One region of the Desulfosporosinus paludis genome, then DNA from elsewhere that is predicted to be linked to it. Evidence: riboswitches for the same ligand, from Rfam matches in the RefSeq annotation. Region 1 holds a riboswitch; the other holds the start of a gene.
The links. A riboswitch is a leader RNA that binds a small molecule or an ion and turns the genes downstream of it on or off. The one in region 1 is predicted to bind FMN.
Positions count from the first base shown of each region.

Region 2: another riboswitch for FMN. It lies ahead of ribB (3,4-dihydroxy-2-butanone-4-phosphate synthase); the one in region 1 lies ahead of ribD (bifunctional diaminohydroxyphosphoribosylaminopyrimidine deaminase/5-amino-6-(5-phosphoribosylamino)uracil reductase RibD).

Region 1 is NZ_CP144211.1:4,713,105-4,717,388, reverse strand. It holds gene VZF35_RS23470 (methyl-accepting chemotaxis protein) at 117-923, opposite strand; gene VZF35_RS23465 (GNAT family N-acetyltransferase) at 1,115-1,657, shown strand; FMN riboswitch at 1,707-1,820, shown strand; gene ribD (bifunctional diaminohydroxyphosphoribosylaminopyrimidine deaminase/5-amino-6-(5-phosphoribosylamino)uracil reductase RibD) at 1,963-3,078, shown strand; gene ribE (riboflavin synthase) at 3,118-3,771, shown strand; gene VZF35_RS23450 (bifunctional 3,4-dihydroxy-2-butanone-4-phosphate synthase/GTP cyclohydrolase II) at 3,813-4,284, shown strand, end outside.
Region 2 is NZ_CP144211.1:2,779,386-2,783,669, forward strand. It holds partial or broken gene VZF35_RS13935 (double-cubane-cluster-containing anaerobic reductase) at 1-297, opposite strand, end outside; gene VZF35_RS13940 (DsrE family protein) at 343-681, opposite strand; gene VZF35_RS13945 (poly-gamma-glutamate hydrolase family protein) at 926-1,516, opposite strand; partial or broken gene ribB (3,4-dihydroxy-2-butanone-4-phosphate synthase) at 1,688-2,343, opposite strand; FMN riboswitch at 2,467-2,614, opposite strand; gene radA (DNA repair protein RadA) at 2,679-4,064, opposite strand.

The DNA.
Region 1 (4,284 bases):
CAAACTACGGTCCAAGAGCTTGAATATTACGGTACAAGATACATATTATCTATTAGAAAGATGAATGATAAAGTGGTTAAAGAGGCCTTCTTGACGACAAGGGAAGTTCATGAGAACTACACATTACCCATCATTACAAGTTTCTCAGCCATTTGGGTAATTTGTAATAAAGCATTAGTTAGTTCTGTCGCTGCAGTGGCCTGTGATTCAGTGACTCCACTCAGTTGCTTCACAGATTCCACCAGATTATTAACGGAAATACGTACACCATTGAGATCAGCCTCAATTTCATTCGTAGAATTTTTGGTTGACTCGGCCAGCTTTCTTATTTCATTGGCGACTACCGAAAAACCTTTGCCATGTTCTCCGGCGCGGGCCGCCTCAATCGACGAATTAATACCAAGAATGTTACTTTGAGCTGAGATTTTATTAATTTTAGCGGTTACTTTATTGGTATGTTCAACTTCCAGAGTAACTTTGTCTGTCTCATCGATCATGGCCTTCGTAGTCGCTGCTAGTTCTTCTGAAGTCGCTGTAAGATTTTCGGAAATTGCTGAAATCTCCTCTACTGCTGAAAGAATCTCCTGCCCGGCTTTTAGTAAGTTATCATAGTGCTCGGTTGATATACTTACTGTAATACATCCAATAATCGTTCCATTCTCTCGTATTGGATTGGCTATCCCAACGTAAGGTATGCCTAAGACTTCTTTAGAGATACGTTTCACAATGCGGCTGCCTGTCTGAAGTGCTTCTTCTGTGGCCGTATTCTGGGGTATAAGATCTCCGGTCATTAGCTTTAAATTGAGTTGTGGTCCAGGATAAGCAGCCAGTACCTTTTCTGTATCTAATAACGTGATAGCTGTTTCTGCATCAAAGAGGTCCTGCAATTCACCGGCAATTTCTAAGTAAGAATCAAGTTTCAAATTTAATGACCTCCTGATTGTTGTTAAATCAATTGAATAATTTTAATATTTACTGACATTCTAGTATGGTTTAGCATTAAAATCAACCTCTTGAAACAAGTGGATCTTGTACAAATTCATTTTCCTTCTCTCAAAGCACATGATAGAATAGTTATTATTATTCAAACGAAGGTTAAGTGAAGGAGCATAAAATGTTAACGGGTAAAAGAATTAAAATTCGCCCTCTTGAAGAAGATGATATTGACATGTTATTTCAATGGTCCAATGATGAGGAAGTTAATTATTGGTCTAGTGGGGCTTGGCCGTTGAATTCCCTTCAAACGAAAGAACAATTAATCGAAAAGTTTCTGGACAGTCCACCGGATAGTTATCGATACGCTATTTTAAATGAGAACGATTCATTGATTGGAACAATTGGGTTTAGAGAAATCAATGTTCCTAGCCGTTCAGCGACCCTTTTTATCGTCATAGGAAATAAACCATACTGGGGTCAGGGGTATGGGACTGATGCCACTATTACCTTTGTACGCTTTCTTTTTACCCAATGGAACTTTCATAGAATTTCACTAGACACTTGGGATGAAAACCTTCGAGCTATCAGAGCTTATGAAAAAGTTGGTTTTAAAATTGAAGGCCGTCAGCGAGAGGCTCGTTTTGTTTTAGGAAATTATCATGATGCTGTACTCATGGGGTTATTACGTGATGAGTTTCTCACTCTACACGGGAAATTATAGGTTGCTAAATCTAACGGCCTGGAGTAAACTATAATCAATTTAATAAGATAGTATCCTCTGGGGTTGGGTGAAATTCCCTATCGGCGGTAAAGCCCGCGAGCCTTCTGGCAGATCCGGTTAGATTCCGGGGCCGACAGTAAAGTCTGGATGAGAAGAGGAATAGATAAAAGATGTGTTTTGGCACGCTTTTTTAGCTATGACTTTGGCTCAACACTCGAGGATAAGCGAGTGTTTTTTATTTTGCCTAATCGAGTTTTTCCGATTTTTTTGGGGGACACTAGATATCGAAGTAAGAAAGGATTCTTATGAACGAAGAAACTTCTCTAAAATTAGACGACGAAAAATTTATGCGCAAAGCTCTGGAACTAGCGAGTCAAGCTATGGGAAGAACCAGCCCTAATCCTATCGTAGGGTGTGTTATCGTCAAGAACAGCCAAATTGTTGGCGAGGGATATCACCAGAAAGCAGGTACGCCTCACGCTGAAGTCCACGCACTGGAAAAAGCTCAGGATCGAGCCCTCGGCGCAACGGCCTACGTTACCTTGGAACCCTGCTCACACTTTGGTAGAACCCCGCCTTGCGCAGATGCCCTGATACGCGCTGGAATTAAGCGAGTTGTTGTCGCTATGAAAGATCCTAATCCCTTAGTGGCGGGCCGCGGCATAGATCGATTGCGTGAAGCTGGAATTCAAGTCGACGTTGGAGTATTATGCCATGAGGCTGCTACATTGAATGAAGCATTTTGCAAAGCAATTACAACAAACTTGCCCTTCGTGGTATATAAGACGGCCATGACCCTGGATGGAAAGATTGCCACCGAAACTGGAGATTCCCGCTGGGTAAGCAATGAAGAGTCACGCCGATACGTCCAACAATTGCGCGATCATTACGACGTGATTCTCGTAGGAAGCGAAACTGTTCTTAGCGATAATCCTGCACTTACCTGCCGTTTACCTAATGGACGAGATCCGGTTCGCCTCATTGTTGACGGGGAATTGCGTCTGCCTGAAAGCTCTCACGTCCTAACATCCTCCACCTCTAGCCCTTGCATCATTGCCACAACCAACGCAGCCCCAACCGACAAGCTTAAGCGCCTAAAAGATCTTAAGCATGTTGAAATCTGGCAGTATGATGCGCCACGGCATGTTCCGCTTAAGAAAATGCTGCAAGACCTGGTTCAGCGGGGATGGATAAGCGTTTTGCTGGAAGGCGGAGGTCGACTAGCTGGTGCTCTTATCCAGGAACATTGTGTTGATAAATTAGACTGTTTCATTGCGCCCAAGTTAGTCGGAGGGAATGGTCCCTCTCCGCTCAGTGGATTGCATATCCGATGGATGAGTGAAGCTATTGAGCTTTCTGATCTTCATGTCGATATGAACTTGGGGGATATTCATGTAACGGGATATCTAAGACGTGATTAAATCGGTTCACTGACGAAGATGCCTTAAAGGGGGATTCAAGTGTTTACCGGAATTGTGGAAGAACTGGGTATTGTCCGCACTCTTCGCCTTTTACCAGACTCAGGGAAGCTCACTCTTCAAGGAAAAAAAGTCCTTGAGGGTACGCAATTGGGTGATAGCATAGCTGTTAATGGAGTATGTCTGACAGTTATCGATCAAACTGGCGATGAATTTACAGTAGATGTTATGGCAGAAACTCTGGCCAAAACAAATCTTGGTAATTTAAAAAGCGGTAACTACGTTAATTTAGAACGGGCATTACAACTTCAGACTCGTCTTGGAGGACATTTAGTAAGCGGGCATGTTGACGGTGTTGGGCGTATACGCAGGATAACCCCTTGGGGTATTGCTCAAGTTTTCGAAATCAGTGCACTATCTACTCTTCTTTCCTTTATTCTGCCCAAGGGTTCTATTGCTATTGACGGGATTTCTCTAACCGTTATTGATGTTGAAGAGGATTACTTTACAGTCTCTCTGATTCCTCACACGTTCGAGGAAACTACGTTAGGATTAAAAAAAGTGGGGTCAAGTGTTAATTTAGAAACAGATCTCATTGGAAAATACGTTGCCCGATTTATGGGACATAAAGTTTCAACTCAAGATTCTAAAGAAGACCTTTCCTTAGCTTTTCTAACCGAACACGGTTTTGTTTAGAAATAAATAAATTTGTCGAACACCAAATTTCAAAGGAGTGAATGATCATGTCATTTAATACAATTGAAGAAGCCATCGAAGATATCCGTCAAGGTAAAATGATCGTCATGGTGGATGACGAAGACCGGGAGAACGAAGGGGATTTAGTCATGGCCGCTGAAATGGCGACCCCTGAGTCCATCAATTTTATGGCCACTTATGGCCGAGGGCTTATTTGCGTGCCCATGACTAAAGAGCGAATTCAAGCCTTACAACTCGAACCGATGGTTACTCAGAATACAGACCCTCACGGAACCGCTTTTACAGTTAGCGTGGATTCTTCCGATAGTTCGACGGGGATTTCTGCGTTTGAACGCGCCCAAACTGTAAAAGTTCTTATGGACCCTAACAGCGTACCTAACGATTTGCACCGCCCTGGGCATATCTTTCCACTTCAAGCTCGGGAAGGCGGAGTATTAGTTCGAGCTGGCCACACTGAGGGAGCCGTAGATTTGGCGAGACTTGCCGGATTGA
Region 2 (4,284 bases), 1.9 Mb from region 1:
ATATTGAGCTCCGGCACATAAGCCGATACTCGCACTGCCTGTAGCAACAACGATTTCCTCTGGAACGTAGACGCAGAAGGTCGAAAACACCTTTGCGCCGGCTTGTTTCTTAGCATAAAGTTCGTGCACGCGAATTCCATGAACATCTCCAACGACAGCATCAAAATATCCCATTGCTTTAGGGCGATTAGGCCTATCTAAAAATAAACTTGTAAAAATCGCCGGTACAGGGGCCAGAAAATCATCGTGTTTCTCCAAGTCCATACCTAAAGCTGTCCATAATTCCCGATTATCCATTTTATTTCTCCTCCTCACTACTCTATCGACATAAGAGCCAAACGCTTAAATATGTATCACTTTGTCACTTGCATGCATAACAGCAATAATTTCAGGCATCGTAGATACCTTTCCAACCTTGATTTTATCTTTGATACCATAATAATCCAGACAAGTTACACAAGCCAAGAGAGTTACACCCCAATCCTTTTCCAGAATCTCCAAGGCATCGAAAGCCGTGAATTCCGGCAGCAAAAGTTGTACCCCTCTTTCTAAAAAAACAATGTGGGATGGTTTTTCAGCTGCCTCCGAAAGTTTCAGGAAAAAACTGTGCATCAGACGTTTGCCCAATTCCGGATCTTGATGGCCAATCACATCTGAGCTGACAAAGTAAGTGCAAGACATTGAATTTTTCCCTCCAATTATAATAATTTCCTTATTTCATATTATCATTAAATACATATGTGCGGAAGGGCTATCTTAGAATTTACTGGTATATTATCCAAGGACAGAGGCCCGGCGCATTAAAAAGAAAGCTTGGCCGATGTCTGAGGGCACAGAATAAAAGAGATACCCCATAAAGCAGACTTTCTAATTGTCTGTCTTATAAGGTATCTTAAAGGTTATGATTCGGCTTTATCGCGACTATCTATAAAAATTCACGATTTTTAATAATCGTTCTAATCGTGTCGACGAACCGAATTCGATAAGTAATATCCTCGAAAACTCGTTTTCTGAGAGCGAAACTAATTTCCAATTGAACCCCTTTGCCCATACGTCCACGATTACAAATATTCGTCGTTCGTATGCCAAGATATCTTTGCTCACTTTGTTTAACGCTAAATCCCTGCAGTTGGAGAGCAGTACTTAACTCCAGGCCAAATGTTGAATCCAGTCCGCCAATCATGAGGAATTCCTCACTGGAATCCTTGAGTCCGTGAATGGCCAAAACAATGCAAGCCTCCTCCAGACCACGCAGCAGGGTGGGCTCATCAAAATGATGACTGGTGATGTGGCGTTTTCGGTTACCTACACCATCCTTCAAACCCTCAAAAGAGTACCAAGCAAACTCTTCGCCTGCAATCCATTTGGCAATTTCAGTCGTATAAGGCTCAATCCCCCCGCCATGCGGAGCGATGATTAAAACCGGCCGCCAATCTCCACTGATACTTATACTATAATCCTGTCCTTCTTGTTCATGTGATTGTAACTCTTTAAAATTCAAGTAGCAATCAGGCATTATTCTCCTCCAGCGTAATATCGCTCAACAAGGCTATCACCATATCTTCTTAAAAATGGGTTGTAACCTACATGTTACAACCCATCAAAACTATTTCTGCAATACTTCTTAACTATATCAGTCATTCAGAACCAACACATCGGACCAATAAGGCAATTCTATACGCATAAATTAGCTTACTTTTGTCGTTTCTCTTGCTTGGCGGTAGCTAATGATATCCTCAACCGTAAGTACAGGCATATCATGCTTTTCTGCAAAGGCTACTATTTCCGGCAGCCGTGCCATAGTGCCGTCAGAATTTGTTAATTCACACAATACACCATAAGGCTTTAAACCGGCCAAGCGCATTAAATCAACATTTGCCTCTGTATGTCCTGGACGTTCCAGCACTCCTAAGGGCTTAGCTCTTAGGGGAAATATGTGCCCCGGCCGACGAAGATCTTCGGGGAAGCTCCTTCAGCAATCGCCGCTTTTACAGTTGTAACACGGTCAGCAGCTGACACGCCTGTTGTAACACCTCTTGCAGCTTCAATCGAGACCGTAAAAGGGGTCTGATAACTACTCGTGTTGTTAACCACCATCATGGGTAACCCCAGGGCTGAGACTTTTTCCTCCGGCAAGCACAAACAGACAATGCCGCTGCATTCCCGAATAAGCATAGCCATTTGGTCGTTGGTCAAGGTTTCAGCAGCAAAGAAAATATCTCCTTCGTTTTCTCTTTGTTCATCATCCGTGACTAAAACTCCCCGACCATTACGCAGCGCGACAAGCGCGCTTTCCACTCTCTCCATCGGATTCCCAAATCGTGCAAGTAAATTCTGATTCATAATAGTATGCCCCCTAAAAATTAGTTGACTTACTTGAATCAGGGCAATGAGACAGACAGCCCTTTAATTATTAAGGATTCCCCAGATTCACTTGGGGTTAGTCGCTAATTCTGTTGCTGACTGCCTTATCCTCTCTTATCCGGACTGTACCGTCGGCACTGGCCTTGCACCAGTTCTGCTGACCTCTTCAAACAACGAAGAGCGCTCGCGGGCTCCCTAGATCCACTAGGATACCGCCGGTGGGGACTCTCACCCCGCCCTGAGAATAAGTCACTTACGTTTAAGTATACTCCCGCGTTACAGTTTGTCTAGCTTCATTTGACTGATTTTTGAAACTAATCCTTGGGAGGAGCCTTCATATCCAAATGCCTGATAACGTCAAACAACGTGTTAAGTTCAATGATTTCTAGGTTTTTAAACCTTGCGGGATCTCGCACGGTGTTTTTCGCTACATAGACGCGCTTAAATCCCATTCGGTCGATTTCCCTCACCCTCAACTCGATGGAGGGTACTTTCTTAAGTTCTCCAGTCAATCCCACGTCAGCCACAAACACAATATCATTAGGAATCGCTTTATCTTTCACAGAAGAAACAATGCACATAATAATCGCTAAATTAACGGACTGTTCTTTAAGCTGCAGCCCGCCTGTCGTTTTAATCACCACATTTTTATCGTAAAGGCTGATTTTCCCCCGCTGTTCCAGGATCGAAATAAGAGTATTCAATTGGTCACGCCTCAAGCATTCCGCAATCCTTGACGGATAGGGTGTAAATGATTTCGAGACAAGACTCTCAACTTCTACAATAATAGGACGTGACCCCTCTTTTATCACGGCCAAGGCACTGCCGGAAACCGCTTGCCCCTCTCCCCTTTGAGTCATGAAGAACTCTGACGGATTATCTATGGATAACATTCCTTGTTCTGTCATAGAGAAAAAACCAATTTCTCCTGTGCTGCCAAATCGGTTCTTCGAACACCAAGCACCCCGCAATTCTTCGCCATTTTCTCCATTTAAAATCAAGACTGCATCTACCAGATGCTCTAAAGCCCGCAGTCCAGCTATCTCATCTTCTTTCGTCATCTGCCCTACCATAATCACAGCCCGGGGACGACTGCTGTTCTTAGCAACTTTCAGGAGTTCATTTGCACACCCCATTGTCTGAATAGGAGAACCAGGACGGGAATGATGCTCTTCCAAAGTGAAGGTTTGGATGCTGTCTATAATCATTAAATCCGGGTCCAGTTCATTAACCGTTTGTAGAACATGGTCCATGCTCGTATCCGAGTAGATCCAAATGTTACTATGATTCCCGCTTAAAATCCTGTCCGCTCTGTTCTTGATTTGGGTATCGCTCTCCTCCGCAGAAGCATAGAGAACCTTATAGCCCTGAGAGGCCACATCATCAGCCACTTGCAAAAGTAAGGTTGACTTTCCCGCTCCAGGCCTTGCTGTCAGAATAATCATGGAATCTTTAACGATGCCTCCACCCAGAACTCGATTAAACTCAAGGATTTTCGTTACAATTCGGTCACTATTGCCGGATAAAACCTCAGATAATCTCTTAGCTGAAGTCGCCCGTTTCGCGGTAGATGCTTCAGATACAGGTTGATGAATAAGTTCCTCGAAGGTATTCCATTCTTCACAATTTGGGCATTTTCCCATCCACTTTGGACTCTCGCTGCCACAATTTGAACATCGATAGATGATCTTAACTTTCATACCAAACCTCATTTCTCATGATCGGATCTAGCCAGGATACCCTCTGGCCCACCAGCTGCAGATTAAATCACTTCATAGATTATTTAGATTTAAGAGCTTTTTGAAGACGTAGTTTCTCTGCTCTTAAACGTCATATCTATATCTATTATAAAGCATTTTATAGACATAAGGATTTCTTTTGAGGGCCGAACTGGCGAGGCCTAAACTATAGTAATTATCT